3 regions of the Mesorhizobium sp. M1428 genome follow, and region 3 is predicted to be linked to each of the others. Evidence: predicted binding sites of a transcription regulator. Region 3 holds the regulator's gene; each other region holds the start of a gene.
What was found. The regulator LexA, encoded in region 3, represses DNA repair genes until DNA is damaged. The targets are predictions, from matches to a motif close to TGTTCNNNNTGTGTTCNG.
Positions count from the first base shown of each region.

Region 1: NKG60_RS07090 (YifB family Mg chelatase-like AAA ATPase) is a predicted target of LexA. The motif match lies at 5,723-5,740, and genes of this name have one in related genera.
Region 2: NKG60_RS19060 (helicase-related protein) is a predicted target of LexA. The motif match lies at 4,971-4,988, and genes of this name have one in related genera.

Region 1 is NZ_JAMYKT010000004.1:7,089-14,975, reverse strand. Features, by position in the region: gene NKG60_RS07120 (2-dehydro-3-deoxygalactonokinase) at 1-303, opposite strand, end outside; gene NKG60_RS07115 (SDR family NAD(P)-dependent oxidoreductase) at 303-1,070, opposite strand; gene NKG60_RS07110 (GtrA family protein) at 1,202-2,998, opposite strand; gene NKG60_RS07105 (glycosyltransferase) at 3,128-4,135, shown strand; gene NKG60_RS07100 (GtrA family protein) at 4,144-4,518, shown strand; gene gshB (glutathione synthase) at 4,732-5,673, shown strand; gene NKG60_RS07090 (YifB family Mg chelatase-like AAA ATPase) at 5,834-7,366, shown strand; gene NKG60_RS07085 (malate synthase G) at 7,604-7,887, opposite strand, start outside.
Region 2 is NZ_JAMYKT010000013.1:18,422-26,308, forward strand. Features, by position in the region: gene phaR (polyhydroxyalkanoate synthesis repressor PhaR) at 1-174, opposite strand, end outside; gene NKG60_RS19040 (acetyl-CoA C-acetyltransferase) at 453-1,637, shown strand; gene phbB (acetoacetyl-CoA reductase) at 1,742-2,467, shown strand; gene NKG60_RS19050 (FAD-dependent monooxygenase) at 2,534-3,784, opposite strand; gene NKG60_RS19055 (TetR/AcrR family transcriptional regulator) at 3,868-4,452, shown strand; gene NKG60_RS19060 (helicase-related protein) at 5,155-7,887, shown strand, end outside.
Region 3 is NZ_JAMYKT010000005.1:158,729-166,615, forward strand. Features, by position in the region: gene kynU (kynureninase) at 1-1,243, opposite strand, end outside; gene lexA (transcriptional repressor LexA) at 1,692-2,426, shown strand; gene NKG60_RS09625 (ComEC/Rec2 family competence protein) at 2,420-4,885, opposite strand; gene gltX (glutamate--tRNA ligase) at 4,982-6,403, shown strand; gene gltA (citrate synthase) at 6,583-7,887, shown strand, end outside.

The DNA.
Region 1 (7,887 bases), on a different contig from region 3:
GATGTGGGCAGCACCGGCGAGGATAGCGCCGATCGGCGCCGGCACGCTGACATAGGGCGCCTCCAGCCAGCCCTGGCGCGAACCGGCCATGCCGCAAATGATGACCGGCAGCGCCTCGGCTGCACCCATGGCGGCCAGATGCCCTTCGAGAATGGACGAAAATCCTTTGGCCTGGGCGGTGATCAGTCCGTCGTCGCCGCGCCGCTCGGCGAGAACCTTGCCGGTGCCGTCGAGCAGCCAGACCCGCATACGGGTGGTGCCCCAGTCGACGGCCGCGACGGACGCCGCCTTGCTCGGTGAGATCACAGGAACCCCCCGTCGACGATCAGCATCTGCGCAGTCAGCATGCGTGAAGCATCCGACGCCAGGAACAGCACGGTGCCGACGATATCTTCAGGTTGCATCACACGCTTGATGCATTGCTTCGCGACGTGCGCGGCGAGCGCCTCTTCGGTGACCCAGAGCTTTCTCTGCCGCTCGGTGATTACCCAGCCGGGCGCGATCGCGTTGACGCGGATGCCGTCGACGCCGAGCTTGCCGGCAAGACCCTTGGTAAGACCGACGATGCCGGCCTTGGCGGCGGTGTAGGCCGGCATATCGGGATGGTTGATGAGAAACGAGGTCGAGGTGAAGTTGATGATCGAGCCGCCGCCGGCCCGCTTCATGCCCGGGGCCACCGCCTGTGCGCTGAAGAAATGCGGGCGCAGGTTGATGGCATGGTTGTTGTCCCAGAACTCGACCGTGACGTCTTCCACGGCATGACGGTCATCCTGCGCGGCATTGTTGACCAGCACTGTGACGTCGCCATGCGCCTCGGCGGCTTTGGCGACTGATAGCCGCAATGCCTCGATGTCGCGTATGTCGGTCTTGAGATAGAGCGGCCGCCGGCCGAGCTCCTTGTCTAGCCGATCGGCCAGCGCCAGGCTCGGACGGTCGGCGATATCGATGAAGGCGACCTTTGCCCCCTGGCGAGCAAATCCCTCGGTCAACGCAGCACCAATGCCGGAGCCGCCGCCGGTGATCAGCACCGAAGCGTCTTCGAGGTCGGCAAAACGTGCCGATGGCGTCATGAATTCTCTCCCGGTCCAATGATCTCGGTCGGCCGGCGCGCATCCTATCCAGCCGTGTCGGGCGGGCAAGGGCGAAAGAGTGGATTATCAGGACTTATGTCCGACAAAAGGCCGCACGGCCCGCCGATAGATCAACTGCCCGGCCGGACGCGGTACAATTCGACGGCAGCTCCGCTGGTCCCAGCAACCGGCGCTAGCCATTCCGGCACGCTGCCGCGCATCAGCCCGGCAAGAAAGCCTGCCGGCGCCTTGGCGGCGAGGAGCTTGCTTTCGGCGCTGCCGGGGCACAGCGCGACGAGGCCGACGTGATGATCCGCCAGGATCGTCCTGGCATCGGCATCGGACCCAAGGAAGGCATCGAGCACCAGGAGGTTGCCGGCGACGTTGCGATGATAAGGCCCGGCGAAAACGCGATGCCCGGAATAGGCCAGGATCGGCGATCCGAGATTGGAAATTGCCAGCACCGTGGTGCCGGGCAGGCGGCCAAGTGCCGCAAAGGAGGCCATGCGGTGGCAAGCGACATCGGTGCCATTATCGGCCGTGGCTTTGCTGTCGTCGAAGGCTACCGAGGTCGCCGCGGCAGCCCCAGTCCAGACCGCATTCACCGAAACCAGCCAGGCGGCAGCCATGCGCAGCGCCACGCCACGCGACGGGCTGGCCTCGGCCCGTTGACGCCATTTGGCAATCCAGGCGGCAAGCGGGATGACAGCGAAGGCGATCGAGAATGTCGAACCGCGCACCTGCCAGGCGCTGACGATGAACGCCACGACAAGCAGCGCACCGACAAGGCTGTCCTGCCGTCGCCAGCCGCCACGGCCAAGGCGAAGCGCCATCAGCACGAGCGCAATGAGCGGCGTGGCATAGCGCGCGACCACCTCGGCCGGATCCTCGGCGAGCAGTTTGAACAGCGACTGCGCCTCGTCGATGTGATCAAGCCATAGCTCCTTGAGGCGCGGATCGAGATTGGCATAGGGCACTGCCAGGCATTGCGGAAACAAAAGGACGACGACAGTGCCCAATGCCAGTGCAAGCAGGCCAAGCGAGGCGAACCGCCGCCCACGCGTGCGGCCGGCGGGCTCGATCGACGCTATCGCCGCAAGGCCGGTTCCGGCAATCGCTGCGACGACGAACTGCACGGTCGAGAAGGCGTCGCATTGCGCCTGGCCCCAGGCGGATGGCGCAATGGTGGCGACAAAGACGAGAGCGGACACGCCGGCAAAGCCGAGGCCGAAATCCCTGGCGATCAGCCTCTCGCCATTGGCCTCGAGGGCAAACAGCGTGGCGACAGAGGCGCCGACGGTGGCGACATAAGGCGCGGTTTCCATGCCGACGGCCAGCATCAATCCGGCGCACAGGCCGGAGAGCAATGCCGCCGCCCTGCGCGACGGCGCTTCAAGCAGAAGGCTCAGGCTGGCCATGCTCAGCATCAGCTGGACATTGTGGTGATCGAGTGCGCCAGGCGAAAAAATGCCGAGGAAATACAGTGCGGCGGCACCGACGACGACAGCCGGCAGCACGGCGCCGTCACCGGCAAAGCTGCGCGCGGCGCGGGCGGTGAAAAACACGGTCAGGCAGAAGAGCAGCGCCGGCCACAGCACTTGAGCCACATTCTCGGCAAGGGCCGCGCTGCCGGTCAGGGCCGATACGGCGATGACGATGGCGGCGATCGGCGCATCGACCAGCCGCGACCAGTGCATGACGAAGCCGCCTTCCAGGCCCATCCGGTACTGGTGCAGATCGAACCAGCCCTGGCCGGCCAGCACGTCGCGAACTTCGACGAGGCGCAGCAGATTGTCGTTGTCGCCGCCGGCATTGGTCAATTCCGGGAAGCCGGCAAAGGCATTGACGGCCAGCGCCAGCAATGTGGCAAGCAGCGCCAGCGCGATCTCGGACCTCCAACTGGAGGCGCCATCGTCGGCTGTGCTCATATCAGGACCTTTGGAAGGAATACGGGGCGGTTTAAACCTAGCCTTAACAGCTTCAATAAATAGTAAAGCCGCCCGAGCGAGGCCGGCGTTTGAGCGGTCAGGGGCCTCACAGGGCATCCGGAGACGAAAATGCCACAAGAAGTGCGCCATGAGCCGAGCATCGCCGTGCTGCTGCCTTGCTACAATGAGGAGCTGACGATCGGCGAAGTGGTGCGGCGCTTTCGCGAAACGCTGCCTTCCGCCGCGATCTATGTCTACGACAACAATTCGCGCGACCTGACGGCGCTCCGAGCCCGCGCCGCCGGCGCCATCGTGGTGCGCGAGCCGCGCCAGGGCAAAGGCAATGTCGTGCGCCGCATGTTCGCCGACATCGAGGCCGACATCTACCTGATGGCCGACGGCGACGGCACCTATGCGCCGGAGGACGCGCCGCAACTGATCAACATGCTGCTGACCGAGCGCTCCGACATGGTGGTGGGCACAAGGCGCGGCGTCGCCAACGATGCCGGCAGGACGGGCCACGCCTTCGGCAACCGCATCTTCAACAGCCTTTACAAGCGGCTGTTCGGCTCGGACTTTACCGATATCTTCTCGGGTTACCGCGCCTTCACCAGGCGCTTCGTCAAGAGTTTTCCCGCCGTTTCCGGCGGCTTCGAGATCGAGACCGAAATGTCGGTGCACGCCTCGCAGCTGAAATTGCCGGTCAGCGAGATCGGGCTCGACTACGGCCGCCGGCCGAAAGGCTCCTCGTCGAAGCTGTCGACCTTTCGCGACGGCGCGAAGATCCTGTGGATGTTCGCCATGCTGATGAAGGAGACGCAGCCGCTGCGTTTCTTCGGCGCTTTTTCCGTGTTTTTCCTGGCATCGAGCCTGTTCCTGATGGCGCCGGTGCTGATCGAGTTCGCCGAAACCGGGCTCGTGCCGCGCATGCCGACCTGGGTACTGTCGGTCGGGCTGCTGCTGCTGTCGATGCTGGCGGCGGTGACCGGGGTAATCCTCGATTCGGTGTCGCGCGGCCGGGCCGAGCAGAAGCGCATCTTCTATCTGTCGATGCCTTCCGGTCGTGTCGAACGTGAACGTGCAAGCGCGCTCGCGACTTTGAAGGCCGGACCGCGCAAGACCCCGCGGGCGGCTTAGATTTCTAAATGGGACGCCTCGCCCGCTTCATTGTCGCCGGCGGCATCGGCTTCGTCGCCGACGCGGCGGTGCTTTGGCTGGTGCTGACGATAGCGCCGCTTGGCCCCTTCGCGGCTCGCATCATCTCGATCGGTTTTGCCCTGTCCGTCACCTGGCTGATCAACCGCCATCTGACCTTCTCGCCTTCCAGCCGCGGCATCGCGCAAGAGGGCGCACGCTACGGCGGCGTCGGCATCGCCACCAGCATCGTCAATTATCTCGTCTATTGCGCCATCCTGTTCGCGCTGCCGATGGTGTCGCCGCTGATAGCTCTTGCGGCCGCCTCGCTGGTTGCCATGGCGCTGTCCTTCCTCGGCTATTCCAAGCTGGTCTTCGACCGCTGAAGGCATCGCATTGGATCTGCGCCAAGCGAAGCGCAGCCTCATCATGACCTTGGCCGATTGGCAGAAGCCGCCGATTTCCTTATATCGCTGTCGTCGATGCATCGGCCCTAAAATCGGAATCGATTTTCCGACAGCACGATGCATGGATTCAAAAGTGTTGGAGCGTACTTTGTGCATCCAAGTGGATCGCCCCAAGTGCGCCGGAGAGCTGCCATGCCCCTGAAAGTCGCCGTCCAGATGGACCATATCTCCACCGTGTCGATTGCCGGCGACACGTCGTTTGCGCTGTCGCTGGAAGCGCAGCGGCGCGGCCACCAGCTGTTCCACTACACGCCCGACCGGCTGTCGCTGCGCGACGGCAAGGTGTTCGCCCGTATCGAGGAGATGCAGGTCCGCGACGAGAAGGGCAACCATTATTCGCTGGGCGAAGAAGTCCGCACCGACCTATCGGAGATGGACGTCATCCTTTTGCGGCAGGATCCGCCGTTCGACATGAACTACATCACCACCACGCATATCCTCGAGTGCATCCATCCGAAAACGCTGGTGGTCAACGATCCGGCCTGGGTGCGCAACAGCCCGGAAAAGATCTTCGTCACCGAATTTCCCGACCTGATGCCGGACACGCTGATCACCAAGGACCCGCTCGAGGTCGCGGCGTTCCGCAAGGAGTTCGGCGATATCATCGTCAAACCGCTCTACGGCAATGGCGGCGCCGGCATCTTCCATCTGCATGAGGCCGACCGCAACCTAGCCTCGCTGCTCGAAATGTTCGGCCAGATGTTCCGCGAACCGTACATCGTGCAGCGCTACCTCAAGGAGGTGCGCTCCGGCGACAAGCGCATCATCCTGATCGACGGTGAGCCGGTCGGCGCCATCAACCGCGTGCCGGCCGAGCATGATTCGCGCTCCAACATGCATGTCGGCGGCCGCGCCGAAAAAACCGAGCTGACGGAACGCGAACGCGAGATCTGCGCCCGCATCGGCCCCTCGTTGAAGGAGCGCGGCTTCATCCTTGTCGGCATTGACGTCATCGGCGACTACATGACCGAGATCAACGTGACCTCACCGACCGGCATACGCGAAGTGCGGCGCTTCGGCGGCGCCGACATCGCCAGCCTGTTCTGGGATGCGGTGGAGGACAAGCGTAACTAGTCGCTTCGGGAGCGCCGCGTTGCAAACATTGCAGCCGTTGCGTTCAGCATGTTCCCCAAATGTTCTTGCCTTCGCCGGAAATCTGTGGTTGTCTCCGGTGACGCCGTTCGCGGCATGATCGCAAAGGCTTGGGGCAAAAGCCTGCATCCGGGGTGACGACATGGTGGCGCGGGTTCGCACGGTTGCTTTCCAGGGCATCGAGGCCGTGCCGGTCGACGTGCAGGTGATGATCGCGCCGGGCAAGGTCAACATGCACATCGTCGGCCTGGCCGACAAGGCTGTAGCCGAAAGCCGCGAGCGGGTGCAGGCAGCACTTCATGCATCCGGCCTGTCGATGCCATCGAAGAAGGTCACCGTCAATCTGGCGCCCGCCGACCTGCCCAAGGAAGGCAGCCATTACGATCTGCCGATCGCGCTCGGGCTGATGGCGGCGCTCGGCGCCATTCCGGGCGACATGCTGGCCGGCTATGTCGTGCTTGGCGAATTGTCGCTCGACGGCACCATTGCCGCGGTGGCCGGGGCGCTGCCGGCGGCGATCGGCGCCAATGCCGAAGGCAAGGGCCTGATCTGCCCGTTCGCCTGCGGGCCGGAAGCGGCCTGGGCCGGCAAGGATTTCGACATCTTGGCGCCGCGCAGCCTGATCGCCATCGCCAATCATTTTTGCGGCACGCAGGTCCTGTCGCGGCCGGAAGCCGGCATCCATGCTTCGGCGCGCGACCTGCCCGACCTTGCCGACATCAAGGGCCAAGAGACCGCCAAGCGGGCGCTGGAGGTGGCGGCAGCCGGCGGCCACAATCTTTTGATGGTCGGGCCGCCGGGGTCGGGAAAATCGATGCTGGCGCAGCGGCTGCCGTCGATCCTGCCGCCGCTGGCGCCCAGGGAATTGCTCGAAGTCTCGATGATCGCCTCGGTGGCCGGCGAACTCGGCGAAGGAAAGTTGACCGACCGGCGGCCGTTCCGGGCACCACATCATTCGGCCTCGATGGCGGCGATGGTCGGCGGCGGCCTGCGCGTGCGGCCGGGCGAGGCCTCGCTTGCCCATCACGGCGTGCTGTTCCTCGACGAGTTTCCCGAATTCTCGCCGCAGGCGCTCGATGCGCTGCGCCAGCCGCTGGAGACCGGCGACTGCATGATCGCGCGCGCCAACCACCGCGCCACCTATCCGGCGCGCATTCAGCTGGTCGCGGCGATGAACCCGTGCCGCTGCGGCATGGCCGGCGAGCCGGGCTATCGCTGCCTGCGCGGCGACCGCTGCCGCACCGACTACCAGGCGCGCATTTCCGGCCCGCTGCTCGATCGCATCGATCTCAGGATCGAGGTGCCGGCGGTTTCGGCGAGCGATCTGATCCGGCCGGACCGGGCGGAGAAGAGTGCAGCCGTGGCACTGCGCGTCGCTCGTGCCCGTACGATCCAGCGTGAACGCTTCGAGCGGCTCGGCGCGACCTCCGCCACCACCAACGCGCATTGCTCGCCGTCGGTCATCGAGGAAATCGCCATGCCCGATGCCGCCGGCCTGTCGCTGCTGAGGGATGCCAGCGAAAAGCTCGGCTTTTCCGCGCGGGCCTATCACCGCGTCTTGAAGGTGGCGCGGACGCTGGCCGATCTCGAGGCCAGCGAGACGGTCGGCCGCATCCATCTGGCCGAGGCGATTTCCTACCGCATGAGCTCGGAGCGGATGGCACAAGCGGCGTAGGTTTCCCTCCCCCTCGAGGGGAGGGTGGCCGCGAAGAGCCGGGTGGGGTCGCCGGTGACGTGCTCTGCCTTTAACGTCTCCTCGATATGCGGCAGATCAGATGGCACCCGTTATCGGTCGCTAAGACAATCCTCGTTCCCGTTCCTGTCGCCGGAATGGGAGTCGGCGCACTTCACGCAGGACTCCACCCAGCCCTTCGGGCCACCCTCCCCTCGAGGGGGAGGGGAACGCTGGCGACTATCGCGCCTGCTCTTTCGCCTTCAGTTCCAATCTCCGCGCGTGCAGCACCGGTTCGGTGTAGCCGTTGGGCTGGACGCGGCCCTTGAAGACGAGATCGCAGGCGGCGAGGAAGGCGATGGACTTGTCGAAATCCGGTGCCATCGGCCGGTAGAGCGGATCGCCTTCGTTCTGGCGGTCGACGATCGCCGCCATGCGCTTCATCGTCTCCATCACTTGCTCGCGGGTGCAGACGCCGTGATGCAGCCAGTTGGCGATGTGCTGCGAAGAGATGCGCAGCGTGG
Region 2 (7,887 bases), on a different contig from region 3:
CAGCACCGGATGCGTGATGTCGTCACCGGTCTTGGCGTCCTGGACAGTAAACTCCTCGCCTTTTTTGACCATTTCAGCGAGATCCTCGAGCGTCACATAGGTGCTGGTGCCCGTATTGTAGAGACGGCGATTGGCATATTTCTTGATAACAATAGTTTCGTCTTTTGCGGCCATCTGCATCCTCCCCGGACACCGGGCAGCTTAAGTAAGCCGCCGGTAACGATTGCGCCTTTTTAAAGGATATGCGCAAAAGCGTCATGAATCCAAGCAGTTTGTGCAGTGCGGGAACATTTTATGTTGCGCAGCACGGACGGGCCGCCGTTGCAGCGACGGGCGGCCTGCTTGCGGCAGTGGGGCGCCATGCCCATTTCGGGTTTGACTCGGGTTGTGGAAAGGGCAAGAAAAGTCCCCGACGGCACCCGAAATCGTTCCCCGAAAGCCTGGAGAAGAACATGTCCGCTTCCAACGCCATCGTTGTCGCCAGTGCAGCGCGCACGCCTGTCGGCTCCTTCAACGGCGCCTTCGCCAACACGCCAGCCCATGAATTGGGTGCGGTCGCCGTCAAGGAAGCGCTGGTCCGTGCCGGCGTCGACGGCAAGGAAGTGGACGAGGTCATTCTCGGCCAGATCCTGACCGCGGCTCAAGGGCAGAACCCAGCGCGGCAGGCGGCTATGGCCGCCGGCGTGCCGCAGGAGGCGACCTCCTGGGGCCTCAACCAGCTCTGCGGCTCCGGCTTGCGCGCCATCGCGCTCGGCATGCAACAGATCGCCCAGGGCGACGCAAGGATCATCGTTGCCGGCGGCCAGGAATCGATGTCGATGGCTCCGCATGCGCAGCATCTGCGCGGTGGCGTCAAGATGGGCGACTTCAAGCTGATCGACACCATGATCAAGGACGGCCTGACCGATGCCTTCTACGGCTATCATATGGGCAACACCGCCGAGAACGTCGCCCGCCAGTTCCAGATCACCCGCGACGACCAGGACCAGTTCGCACTGGCTTCCCAGAACAAGGCCGAGGCTGCGCAGAAAGCCGGAAAATTCAAGGACGAGATCGTTGCCTTCACAGTCAAGGGCAGGAAGGGCGACACGATAGTCGACCAGGATGAATACATCCGCCACGGCGCGACAATCGACGCCATGACCAAGCTCAAGCCGGCCTTCGACAAGGAAGGCACGGTGACAGCAGCCAATGCCTCCGGCATCAACGACGGCGCCGCAGCCGTGGTGCTGATGACCGAAGCGGAAGCCGCAAGGCGCGGCATCACACCTCTGGTGCGTATCGTTTCCTGGGCGACCGCCGGCGTCGACCCGCAGATCATGGGGACGGGACCGATCCCCTCCTCGCGCAAGGCGCTGGCCAAGGCCGGCTGGTCGGTCGGCGATCTCGATCTGGTCGAAGCCAACGAGGCCTTCGCCGCGCAGGCCTGCGCCGTCAACAAGGACATGGGCTGGGACCCGGCCATCGTCAACGTCAATGGCGGCGCCATCGCCATCGGCCATCCGGTCGGCGCCTCGGGCGCCCGCATCTTCAACACGCTGGTCTACGAGATGCGCCGCAGAAGTGCCAAGAAAGGCCTTGCCACGCTGTGCATCGGCGGCGGGATGGGTGTTGCCATGTGCGTGGAAGCATTGTGATGAGATAAGCGATACGAATAGGATGCTGGCGCAAAGCGAGTAGGGAGTAGAGGGCAAACCCCACCGCTTCAACGCTCAGTCATCTGCATTTCCCGGGAGGACACATGACAAAGGTTGCAATCGTCACAGGCGGGTCGCGCGGCATCGGCGCGGCGATATCGGTCGCCTTGAAAAGCGCCGGCTATTCGGTGGCCGCAAACTACGCCGGCAATGAGGAAGCGGCGGCAAAGTTCAAGGCCGCAACCGGCATCCCGGTCTATAAATGGTCCGTCGCCGACTACGAGGCCTGCGCCGCCGGCATCAAACAGATCGAGGCCGATCTCGGTCCCGTCTCGGTGCTGGTCAATAATGCCGGCATCACTCGCGACGCGATGTTCCACAAGATGACGCGCGAGCAATGGAAAGAGGTCCTCGACACCAACCTTTCTGGTGTCTTCAACATGACGCATCCGTTGTGGGGCGGCATGCGCGACCGCAAGTTCGGTCGCATCATCACCATCTCGTCGATCAACGGCCAGAAAGGCCAGGTAGGCCAGGTCAATTATTCGGCCTCGAAGGCCGGCGATATCGGCTTCACCAAGGCACTGGCCCAGGAAGGCGCGCGCGCCGGCATTACCGTCAACGTCATCTGCCCCGGCTATATCGCCACCGAGATGGTCAAGGCGATGGACGAGAAGGTGCTTAACGAGCGCGTCATCCCGCACATCCCGGTCGGCCGTCTCGGCGAGCCGGAGGAAATCGCGCGCTGCGTCGTCTTCCTCGCTTCCGACGATGCCGGTTTCATCACCGGCTCGACCATTTCAGCCAATGGCGGCCAGTACATTAGCTGAGGCTTGGGATGCCGCGGATGCCCCCCGTACCGGCCCGACGGCAGGTACGGGCAGATAACCGGGCTGTCACGCGGCAAGCTTCAGCACTGGGCTGGCTTCAGGCTGGGTTCGGGCAATTGCACCTGCCTCGCACGCGGGTGCCGGCAGACGGGCAAGCGGCGCCCGACTGAGGCCCGATAGCTTCAAGGCGATGCGGCGCTTCAGGAATGGTGTGAAGTTCAGCACCGATAGCATGAGGTTGCGGACGAACCGCTTCACCGGACTGCGGGTAAGCGCCATGCCGGTCATCATGCCAGCCAGGTCAAGCACCTCCTGGGCCGCCGGGCGTCGCAGTGTTTCATAGAGTTCGAGCTCCGCTTCCGGGCGCACGCCGTTCACCACGTCGCCAAGCAACTGACCAAGCACGATCGCGTCGACGATGCCGGTATTCATGCCTTGCCCTCCCGCCGGGCTGTGTACGTGCGCGGCATCGCCCATCAGGAACAACCGGTCCTTGCGGTATGACCCGACCAGGCGGTGATGCACGCGAAAACGCGAGCTCCATTTCAGGTCGAGCACCCGGCCTCGTTTGCCGGTCGGTCCGCGGCTGTCCAGCAGCGCCTGTATGTCTGCGACCGCGGGTTTTTCCGGCGCGTCGTCCATTGTCGCGACGACGCGGTACGATCCGTCTGGGAGCGGCGCCACCACCACCAGCCCGGCTGGCGCAAAGAACAGCGACACCTCGGTTGGCCCAACCGGCCAGTCGAGACGAACGTCGGCGAGAACGAACGACGCCTCGTAGGCCGCGCCGTCGAACTCGACGCTGGCCGAGCTGCGCACCAGGCTGTGCATACCGTCGCCGCCAACGACGTAGCGTGCCGATATGATCTTCTCGCAGCCGTTCTCGACCACCGTCACGCACGCACCGTCAGTGTCCTGAACCACGGCCTTGGCCTCGACCATGCGGTGGATCACGCCGCCCAGGACGGCAATCCGCTCGGCGAACACCTGCTCGGTGAGATTCTGAGGCAGCATCATCAGATAGGGATGCCTCGACGGAAGCCTTCCGAAATCGAGCTTGAGCAGTGCCCTGTTGCGGTCGCGGATGGCGAAATTCTGCAGCTTCGGGGCAAGCTCGCTCAGCCGCTGTGTGACGCCCAGCGGCTCCAGCGCTTCCAGCGTCTGTGCGTGGATGACGCCAGCCCGCGAGGTCTGAAGGCCCTCTCCAAGCCTGTCGATCAGAACATGGTCGACCCCGGCCTGGTGCAGCACGATGGACAGCGCCAAGCCGGTCGGGCCGGCGCCAATAATCAGGATTTCCGTTGTATCGGGCAACATTTTCTCTCTCCATTTGTCAACATATGTTGACTTTTTAGCCGAAGCCATTGCATTTGTCAACGACCGTTGGCATATGCATTTTCATGACCGAGAATCAGTCGAAGAAACCCAGCAAGTCGGATCGCACCCGGGCTCAGATACTTGAGGCCGCGAAGCTCCTGTTCGCCGAACGCGGCTATGACGGCGCCTCGATCCGTGACGTCGCGGCGCATGCTTCGATCGATCCGGCCATGGTGATCCGCTATTTCCGCAGCAAGGACGAGTTGTTTGCCAGGGCGGCGGTCGTCGATCTGAAATTGCCCGCACTACGGGTGATCGACCGGACCGACATCGGTAAGACACTGATCAGGCGATTTCTCGAAATCTGGGAAGATCCGGCCAACGGTACCGGCATGGTAATTCTGCTGCGTTCGGCGACGTCGAACGAATTTGCCGCCGAAAAGTTGCGCGATGTATTTGCCAACCAGGTGAGGCCACTGGTTGCGGCGGTCGCTGATCCCGCCGATGCGGGCCGGCGCGCCGGGCTCATTTCCAGCCAGTTGCTGGGACTGGCGATGTGCCGGTACCTGCTGCGGCTTCCGCCGGTCGTCGCCCTGTCTCAAGACGAAATCATCCAGAACGTTGGCCCCACATTGCAGCGATATGCCGTCGGAGCGGACGTATCCTGAACAAGCCATTCGGCATGGTTGGCCGAGTTCTGAGCCTCACGCACTAAGCGCGTCGACCCGATGGCCATGATGCCGCGTGTGCCGAACCAGTACACAAAGGTTAACGGCCGCTGCGCAGCCTGTGCAAAAACCGCCCAGCAGCCTGTGGATTCTCGGTGGAAAAGCTGTTCACAACACAACATGTTGCGGTGAACAAACCAAGAAACTTCGCCTATCTCTGATTCGTCGCCGATTCGTTCCGGCTTTGAGCGGAACGTTAACGGCGAGAGCTGAAAACACCCTCGAAATGATTAAAGCGCATTAGGAAACATCAATAATTTCATAATGTTGCGCGAAGCAGGTTGGCCGGCCACGATCATTCACCAGCAAAGGTTAACCGTGGTGCTGGCTTGGATGCCGCCTGCATGAATCGGGCCAGTTTCCGTGATTCAGCATGTGGTGAGATTCGCCGGCAGAAAGCCCAGATGTAGCCGTGAACAAAACCTGAATCAGCGCGAGTCAGTGATTCGTCGCTGATTCGTTCCAGACTCGTTCCAACTGTTAATCGGGAACAGATTTTTGGCTTTGAAGCGACCAATCGGCCCGCCCTCGGCACATTCCGCTTTCGCTTCGCGCCCGAAATCCCTATGTGTCGCCTGTCATACGCGGCCAATATGGGCGCGCTCCCGACAATGCGAGGCAGAGAGCCTTATTTCCAGGCCGATGAACATCCATCCGAAACACACTGAACCGCTGATCCTGTCGGGTCGAGACGTGACGGCCGTGCTCGGCCCGACCAACACCGGCAAGACCCATCTCGCCATCGAACGCATGGTGGCGCATGAAAGCGGCGTCATAGGCCTGCCGCTCAGGCTGCTTGCCCGCGAGGTCTATACGCGCGTCTGCGAGAAGGTCGGCGCCCATAAGGTTGCGCTCATCACCGGCGAGGAAAAGATCCAGCCGGCTGGCGCGAAATACTCGGTCTGCACCGTGGAAGCGATGCCGCGCGAGACCGACGCCGCCTTCGTGGCCATCGACGAGGTCCAGCTTGCCGGCGATCTCGAACGCGGCCACATCTTCACCGATCGCATCCTGCATCTGCGCGGCCGCCAGGAGACGCTGCTACTGGGCGCGGCCACCATGCACGGCATCCTGCAGCGCCTGCTGCGAGGCGTGTCGGTGGTGACCCGGCCGCGGCTATCGCATCTTGCCTATGCCGGCTCGAAGAAGCTGACCCGCCTGCCGCGGCGCACCGCGATCGTCGCCTTCTCCGCCGACGAGGTCTATGCCATCGCCGAGCTGATCCGCCGCCAGCAGGGCGGTGCCGCCGTCGTGCTCGGCGCACTCAGCCCGCGCACCCGCAACGCCCAGGTGGCGCTGTTCCAATCGGGCGACGTCGACTACCTCGTCGCGACCGACGCCATCGGCATGGGCCTCAACCTCGACCTCGACCACGTCGCCTTCGCCCAGAACCGTAAATTCGACGGCTACCAGTACCGCAACCTGACGGCGGCCGAGCTCGGCCAGATTGCCGGCCGCGCCGGCCGGCATCTGCGCGACGGCACCTTCGGCGTCACCGGCCAGGTCGATCCGCTGGATGAGGAACTCGTCAAGAAGATCGAGGCACATGATTTCGACCCGGTGAAAGTGTTGCAGTGGCGCACCGCGCATTTCGATTTCGCCAACCTCGATGCGCTGAAGCGCTCGATCGAGACCAACGCCCCGGTCGAAGGCCTGACGCGCGCACTGCCGGCAGTAGACGCGCAGGCGCTCGAGCATCTGTCGCGCGACGAGGATGTCCGGGCACTCACCACCGATGCCAGGCGCGTGGCGCTGCTGTGGGAAGCCTGCGCGCTGCCCGACTACAGGAAGATTGCGCCGGCCCAGCACGCCGACTTGATCGCCTCCATCTACATGGACCTTGCCAGGCACGGCCATGTCGACGAGAACTACATGGCCGAGCAGGTGCGCCGTGCCGACACCACCGAAGGCGACATCGACACGCTATCGCACAGGATTGCCCAGATCCGCACATGGACCTTCGTTTCCAACCGGCCCGGCTGGCTGGCCGATCGGGCACACTGGCAGGAAAAGACGCGCGAAATCGAAGACAGATTGTCGGATGCGCTGCATGAGCGGTTGACGAAACGTTTTGTAGACCGCAGGACTTCCGTCCTCATGCGGCGCCTTAGAGAAAACACGATGCCTGAAGCCGAAATCAGCCCAACCGGAACCGTCCTCGTCGAAGGCCATCACGTCGGCGAGTTGCAGGGTTTCCGCTTCACCGCCGACCAGAGCGCCGGCGGCGAGGATGCCAAGGCAGTGCGGGCGGCGGCGCAGAAGGCGCTTGCCGCCGAGTTCGAGGCGCGGGCCGAGCGCTTCGGCGCCTCTGCCAATGGCGACATTGCGCTGGGTTCGGATGGCACGCTGCGCTGGATCGGCGCCCCGATCGGCACGCTGGTTGCCGGCGAAGACGCTTTGAAGCCGCGTCTCGTTCTGCTCGCCGACGAGCAACTCACCGGCCCGGCCCGCGACAAGGTTGCGGCGCGCGCCGAGCGCTTCGTCAATTTCCAGATCGAATCCCTGCTGAAGCCGCTGGTTGATCTCAAGAATGCCGAGCAGATCACCGGCATCGGCCGCGGCATCGCTTTCCAGCTTGTCGAGCATTTCGGCCTCATCAACCGTCGCGACATTGCCGACGAGATGAAGTCGCTCGACCAGGAAGGCCGCGCGGCGCTTCGCCGTCTCGGCGTGCGCTTCGGCGCCTACCATGTCTTCGTGCCGGCGTTGATCAAACCGGCGCCGGCCGGGCTGATAACGCTGCTGTGGGCACTGAGGAACGACGGCAAGGACAAGCCCGGCTTCGGCGATGTCGTTCACGCACTGGCCTCCGGCCGCACCTCGGTGGTCATCGATCCCACATTCGACAAGACCTTCTACAAGCTTGCCGGCTACCGCAATCTTGGCCGGCGTGCCGTACGCGTCGATATTCTCGAACGACTGGCCGACCTGATCCGGCCGGCGACCAACTGGAAGCCGGGCCTCGGCCCTCGCCCCGACGGCGCCTATGACGGCCAATCCTTCATGGTGACGCCGCCGATGATGTCGATCCTCGGCGCCACCGCCGACGACATGGAAGAAATCCTGAAGGGACTCGGCTATCGCGCCGATGCCAAACCGGCAGCCGAGGTCAAGGCGCGGCTCGAAGCACAGGACAGTGCCGCGCGTGACGCTGCCACTGCAAAGCAGGCGGCGGAAGAGGCTGCGCGAGCCGAGCAGGCGAGGATGGCGGAAGCATCTGCCGCGGCAGAGCCGCCGGCGGAGGTTTCCGAGCCAGTGTCGGATGCGACCCCAGTTGCGGAGGCAGCAGCCGAAGCCGCGACCGAAGCGGCGGCAGAGCCTGTCGCGGAAGCTCCAGCCCCAGAAGCTGCGGCAGAAGTCACGCAAGAGGCCCGG
Region 3 (7,887 bases):
TGACAGCCGTCTTGATGGCGAAGCGCGCATCCTTCCATGCACCGGTGCGCAGGATGTCCTCAAGTACTTCGACGGCCTGCCAGACATCGGCATAGCCGACATAGAGCGGGGTGAAGCCGAAGCGCATGGTCGATGGCGCGCGAAAATCGCCGATCACGCCACGTTCGATCAGCGCGCGCATGATCTGGTAGCCATGCTCATGCATGAATGAAATCTGGCTGCCGCGTTTTTCCCCATCGCGCGTGCTTTCGAGCGTGAGCCCGTAAGTGCCGCACTTTGCCTCGACAAGCTCGATGAACAGATCGGCCAGCGCGATGCTCTTCTTGCGCACCGCCGTCATGTCGACATCGTTCCAGATGTCGAGCGCGCCCTTAAGCGTGCGCATCGACAGGACCGGCTGCGTGCCGCACAGAAACCGGCGGATGCCGGTGCCGGCCGCATAGCCTGGCTCGAAGGCGAAGGGCCGTGCATGGCCCCACCAGCCGGTGAGCGGCTGCTGGATGTCGGCAAGATGCCGCTCAGCCGCATAGATGAAAGCAGGCGCGCCCGGGCCGCCATTCAGATATTTGTAGGTGCAGCCAACGGCAAAATCGGCGTTTGCCTTGTCGAGCTCGACTGGCATCGCTCCAGCGGTGTGGCAGAGATCCCAGACGATCATCGCCCCGGCTTCCTGGGCTCTGCGCGTCAGCGCCGGCATGTCGCGCAGTTCGCCCGACTTGTAGTTGACGTGGTTGACCAGCACCACAGCGGTGCGTTCGTCGATCAGCTCTTCGATGCTCGGCGCGTCGACCCCCGAGAGGCGCAGCAGCGTATCCTTTCGCGTCGAAGCCACACCCTCAGCCATGTAGAGGTCCGTCGGAAAACTATCGCCCTCGGCGACGATGACCTGCCGCTCCGGTCGCATGGCCATGGCGGCGTGCAGCAGTTTATAGATGTTGACCGACGTCGTGTCGCAGACCACCGTCTGGCCGGCCGCGGCACCGATCAGGCGCCCGAGCTGGTCGCCAAGTTCAAGCGGCATGTTGAACCAGCCGGCCGTGTTCCATGCGCGGATGAGATCATGCGACCATTCTTCGGTCGCGGCCTTGCGCAATTCATCGAAAGCGGCACGTGAAGCAGCTCCTAGCGAATTGCCGTCGAGATAGATCACTCCTTGCGGCAACACAAAGCGGTCGCGCATCGCGCGCAGCGGATCTGCGGCATCCATCGCCTTTATGGCCGCGAGATCGGGAATTCCTGTCATGATTTGCCTGCTCCCCCAAAATTCAATGCAACGCCGGATACGCATCGACTGTTCTTCCATCACCTGGTTGCGCGCAGGAAGGCTCCACCGGCGAGAAGCAGCCTAACCAGGCGGTGGAAACCAGGACTTAACCCGAGGTTGGCGTTTTGAGTTCGTTTCGTTCACGGTGCATTGACCAAACCGCACACTCGATAGGGGTTCACTTCCGTGCCCTCCGCCGACCGACGGCCGATGCCAATGTGGCCTTCCGGGAAGCCAGAAGGGCGCAAACGAAAGCAGAATCAAGGCGATGAGGCTCGCGACGGTGAAAGTGGGGTACCCCGGTTAGGGGACGTCGTTTGTTTCCCGAGCCTTAACGCATTCATTAAACTTTAAACAGTTGCGGAACACAACTGGAACAGATAGTGTTTGTTCTGGGTTTGTTTTTCTGATTCTGTTGGGGGTCGCTATGCTGACACGCAAACAACACGAACTGCTTATGTTCATCCACGAAAGATTGAAGGAAAGCGGTATCCCGCCTTCCTTCGACGAGATGAAGGAAGCGCTCGACCTGGCTTCCAAATCGGGAATCCACCGGCTGATTACGGCACTGGAGGAGCGCGGCTTCATTCGCCGTTTGCCCAACCGGGCCCGTGCGCTGGAGGTGCTGCGCCTGCCTGACTCGATCGCCCCCGGCCTCAATGCGGCACGCAAGTTCTCGCCGAGTGTCATCCAGGGCAGTCTTGGGCAAGGCGGTCCGCGGCAAGGCAAGCCGACATCGTCGCGCGTCCCTGCGGCCGGAAATGACGACGATGTCGTCGCCGCCGTTTCGATCCCGGTGATGGGCCGCATCGCCGCCGGTGTGCCGATCGACGCCATCCAGCACCAGACGCATTCGATTTCGGTGCCGCCGGATATGATCATGGGCGGCGAGCATTATGCGCTCGAGGTCAAAGGCGATTCGATGATCGAGGCTGGCATTTTCGACGGCGACACGGTGATCATCCGCAATGCCGATACGGCGAGCCCCGGTGAGATCGTGGTGGCACTGGTCGACGAGGAGGAAGCGACGCTGAAGCGGTTCCGCCGCAAGGGCGCTTCGATCGCCCTGGAAGCCGCCAATCCGGCCTACGAGACGCGCATCTTCGGACCAGACAGGGTCAAGGTGCAAGGCAAGCTCGTCGGACTGATCCGCCGCTACTGAGTTCCGCCCTTGGCGCCGGCTTTGGGTTTGTCGGCCCTGCGGTATGGCGGCAGGCCCCGTGCCGCGCGTGAAAATTTCCGCTGCACGTGCCAGGGCCGGTATGATTTTTCGACCGCGAAACGGATTTCGGCGCGTGTTGCAGCTTGTGGATCGAAATAGACGGCGGCACTTCCCGCGCGCGCCAGTTGCCGTTTGGTGACGACGAGGACCAGCCGGTCGTAGTAGCAGGGGTTATGGGCGGTGGCGTCGTCGATGACGATCAAACTGGCAAAGGCGCAGGCTGGCCGCGCAGTATCGCGGTCCTTGGCTTGTGCGATGATCGCGCCGGATGGATGCCTGGCAAGGCAGAGGCCGTCCGTGCAAATGAACGGCATACCCGGCGGTAGGTCGGCCGGATCGGCAATGTCGAATTGCGGATCGTTCTTTCCAGGTGTTTCCGGCGCGACGATAGCCTCTGATGTGAGCGCGCGTTTCCAGTTGTCGATGGTGAACTCATTCGGGCGTGCCCGGTTGACCGCGAGTTCACCGCTGTCGATCGGCAGCGCGACCAACCGTGCGTCCTCCGAGATCAATACATCGGGTACGCGCGTCTGGGTTGTCGTTAGCAAGCCGGCGAGCGCAAAAGGAAGTGCCGCCAGCCGCAACCAGGTCGTCGCCATGCTGGCAATGACAAGGGCGATCGTCACCAAAAGGACGGATCTCAGCGAAATCAGCCCAACCGCATCGATTGGCGAGCGCTCGGAGATCCACCCGGACAGGGCGATCATCGCCGTCAGCCCCTTGCCCATCACGTATAGGAAAGGCCCATCCGCGCCGAACGGCATCGCCAGCGCACTGAGGACGGCGAAGGGCATGACGACCAGTGAGACGATGGGCATGATGGCCAGATTGGCCAACAGGCTGAGCGGCGCCACGCGCTGGAAATGCCATATGGCGAAAAGCGCCGTGGCGCTCCCTGCAATGATTGAGGTCATCGCCAGGCCGCCCATGCCCAGCAGGACCTTTCGCGTGGCGAGGCGTAGCGGCGACCGCCGCGGCGGCGGCGTGGTGGCCCTGCCGGCGCGGTAGTCGGACCAGCCGGCATAGGCGCCGACAAGGGCCGCCGTCGCGGCGAAGGACATCTGGAAGCTCGGACCGACCACCTCGTGTGGCGACACCAGAATGACCGCGATGGCCGAGATCGCCAGGTTGCGCATGGTGAGCGCGGCCCGGTCGAACAGCACGGCGATAAGCATCACCGCCAGCATGATGAAGCTGCGTTCGGCCGCTACCACAATGCCGGAAAAGACGAGGTAGGCCGCAATCGAAAAAAGCGCGGCGGCCGCGGCATATTTCTTGACCGGCCGTCGCGATGAGAAATCGGGAAACAGCGCAAAGGCGCCGCGTAGCAGCGCCATGATGGTGCCGGCGACCAACGCCATATGCAGCCCCGAGATAGAGATGATGTGATAGATGCCTGTACGCCGCATCGCTTCGTTGATCTCCTCGGGAATGCCGGCGCGCACGCCGACGATCAGCGCAGCAGCAATCTCGCCCTCGGCGCCGCCGATGCGGCTGCGGATATGGTCGGCGATGGATTCGCGCGCGTCTTCGATCGCAGAAGAAAGCCGCGCGGCAAGCGGCATGCTGCCCGACGACACGACTTTCGGATTGCCGAGAAAAAAGCCGCTGCCGCCGATACCGGCGAAATAGCTGTCGAAGGAGAAATCATAGCTGTCGGGCCGCACCGGCCCGGTCGGCGGCAGCAGCCGCACATAGCCGGCGATCTCGGAACCGGCGGTCAGCTCAGCCGGTATTTTCATCGCCGAAACGCGGACCCGTTCCGGCATGTAACGCAGTGTCGGCCTGGCGGTTGAGATCACATCGATCGTCAGCCTGATGCGGCCGCTCGCCATGGGCTCGTACGATACGACGCGACCCGTCAGCCGCGTCGAGATTTCGGAACCGAGCATATGCGTCCCGACACGCCAGGTCTCGAACTTGGCGGCAAGCACGCCAAGCGCGCAGAGCAACGCCACTATGAAGCACAGGCGCGTCCTGGGCCATGACCGCGAGACGACGGCACAAAGGGCTGCCAAGGCGACGATAGCGATCGGCTGTGGGAAGGCCGGCTCGGCCGCCATCGCGAAATACACGACCACCCCGCATGCGAGGAACACCGGCACCAGCAGGAAGGCGATGCCGCGGTCGAGTTCCAGGCCGGCCGCCGAGGTTATGCTATTGCGGATACGGGACGGTGACGGGAGGCGGAAGCGACGGCGTAGGCGCACGATGGGCTCGCCCGCGGGCACGGGAACCGTTGCGGGGTCGCTGGCCGGCAGCGACGGAGCATCAAAGCGCGGAGCGGGCAGCAATGCCGGTGCCGGAAGGACAGGCAGGGGAGCGGCAAACAGCAAGCGTTCGCTGACGCCGCTGCCAGCGTCCTCGCCCTCGCCCGCACCACGGCCTCGCACAGCCATCGGGTCTGCCCCTTGCGCCCTCGACCTCCTATGCTACATGAACGCGCAACGCGCGAAAGTCCGCAAACCCACTTCCTTCGCCCGCCTGAGAGTTCCATGCCCGATAAGGTCGTCACCCGTTTTGCCCCCTCGCCCACCGGCTATCTGCACATTGGCGGCGCGCGCACGGCGCTGTTCAACTGGCTGTATGCCAAGCACACAGGCGGCACGATGCTGCTGCGCATCGAGGACACCGACCGCGAGCGCTCCACCGATGCGGCAACCGCGGCCATTCTCGACGGGCTTTCCTGGCTTGGCCTGACATGGGACGGCGAGCCGGTGTCGCAGTTCGAGCGTGCGCCGCGCCATCGCGAGGTGGCCGAGGAGCTCGTTCGCACGGGCAAGGCCTATTATTGTTATGCGACGCCTGCCGAGCTGGAAGCAATGCGCGAGAGCGCACGGGCCAAGGGGCTGCCTCCCCGCTATGACGGACGCTGGCGCGACCGCGACCCGTCGGAGGCGCCGCCCGGCGCCAAGGGGGCGATCCGCATCAAGGCGCCGACAGACGGCGAGACGGTGGTACATGACCGCGTCCAGGGCGACGTGCGCTTTCCCAACAAGGATCTCGACGATTTCATTATTCTGCGCTCGGACGGCAATCCAACCTACATGCATGCCGTCGTCGTCGACGATCACGACATGGGCATCACCCACATCATCCGCGGCGACGATCATTTGACCAACGCCGCACGCCAGACCGTAATCTACCAGGCCATGGGCTGGGAGGTGCCGTCGATGTCGCATATCCCGCTGATCCACGGTGCCGACGGCGCCAAGCTGTCGAAGCGGCACGGTGCGCTTGGCGTCGAGGCCTATCGCGCCATGGGCTACCTGCCGGAGGCGCTGCTCAACTATCTGGCGAGGCTTGGCTGGAGCCACGGCGACGATGAGATCATGTCGATCGCCGACATGATCGCATGGTTCGACATTGGCGACGTCAACAAGGGCGCCGCCCGTTTCGACTTCGCCAAGCTCGAGGCGCTTAATGGCGTGCATATGCGCCGGATGAACGACACCGCGCTGCTCGACATCTTCGTCGCCACTCTGCCCTATCTCGAAGGCGGCCCGGCAATCGCCGCGCGCCTCGACGACGGACGCAGGGCGCAACTGCTTGCCGCTTTGCCGGGCCTGAAGGAGCGCGCCAAGACGCTGGTCGAACTTGTTGAAGGGGCTGCATTCCTGTTCGTCGAGCGGCCGCTGCCGGTCGACGAGAAGGCGGCGGCGCTACTCAGCGGTGAGGCGCGCGCGATCCTGCAGGGCGCTCATGCGGCACTAGCCATGGTGTCGGACTGGTCTGCCGCCTCAGCGGAAGCCGCGATCCGCGACTATGCGCAGGCAGGCGGCCATAAACTCGGCGCCGTGGCCCAACCTTTGCGCGCCGCGCTCACCGGCAAAAGTACCTCGCCAGGTGTCTTTGATGTGCTTGCCGTGCTTGGCCGCGAGGAAAGCCTGGCGCGGATCGCTGATCAAATCGATTAGCAAACTGGCCCAAGAAGATTGGCATTGAAAGGTGTGTTTCGCAGTGCAACATTGGGTCTTGGCCTAATCTGGCGCGCAGATTCAATTGCGGGCGCAAATGTGCGTATTCCGATGCTTTTGACGTGTTGGGTTCAGATATTTTGCCTTTGCCGGCCTGAGGAAACAAAAAGGAGTTTGCTATGACCGAACCTGCGACAAAAATGGAATTTGGCGGCAAAACCCAGGCATCCACGGCAAAGCTGGAACTCGGCGGCAAAACCCATGAATTCAAGATACGAAGTGGTTCGGTAGGACCTGACGTCATCGACATCGGTTCGCTCTACAACACTGCCGGCGTCTTTACCTACGATCCCGGCTTTACGTCGACGGCGAGCTGCGAATCGGAAATCACCTTCATCGATGGCGATGCCGGCATTCTTTTGCACCGCGGCTACCCGATCGACCAATTGGCCGAGCACGGCGACTTCCTCGAAGTCTGCTATCTCTTGCTCTATGGTGAACTACCGACCAAGGCGCAGAAGGACGATTTCGACTACCGGGTGACGCGCCACACCATGGTGCATGAGCAGATGTCGCGCTTTTTCACCGGCTTCCGCCGCGATGCGCATCCGATGGCGGTGATGTGCGGCGTGGTTGGCGCGCTGTCGGCCTTCTATCACGATTCCACCGACATCTCGGACCCTTATCAACGTATGGTCGCCTCAATGCGGCTGATCGCCAAGATGCCGACGATCGCGGCGATGGCCTATAAATACCACATCGGCCAGCCATTCATTTACCCGAAGAACGAGCTGAATTTCGCAGCCAATTTCCTGCATATGTGCTTCGCCGTGCCTTGCGAGGAATACAAGATCAATCCGGTGCTGGCGCGCGCGATGGAGCGCATCTTCATCCTGCACGCCGATCACGAACAGAACGCCTCGACTTCGACCGTCCGCCTGGCTGGCTCGTCGGGCGCCAATCCCTTTGCCTGTATTGCTGCCGGCATCGCCTGCCTGTGGGGTCCCGCACATGGCGGCGCCAACGAGGCAGCCCTGAACATGCTGGGCGAGATCGGCCATGTCGATCACATCCCGGAATTCATTGCGCGCGCCAAGGATAAGAACGATCCGTTCCGATTGATGGGATTTGGCCACCGCGTTTACAAGAACTACGATCCGCGCGCCAAGATCATGCAGAAGACCGCGCACGAGGTCCTGGGCGAGCTCGGCATCAAGGACGATCCGCTGCTCGACATCGCCATGGAGCTGGAAAAAATCGCGCTGACCGATTCCTATTTCATCGAGAAGAAGCTCTATCCGAACGTCGATTTCTATTCCGGCATCACGCTGAAGGCGCTGGGCTTCCCCACCACCATGTTCACCGTGCTGTTCGCGGTCGCCCGTACCGTCGGCTGGATCGCGCAGTGGAAGGAGATGATCGAGGACCCGCACCAGAAGATCGGTCGCCCGCGCCAGCTCTATACCGGCGCGCCGGAACGGGAT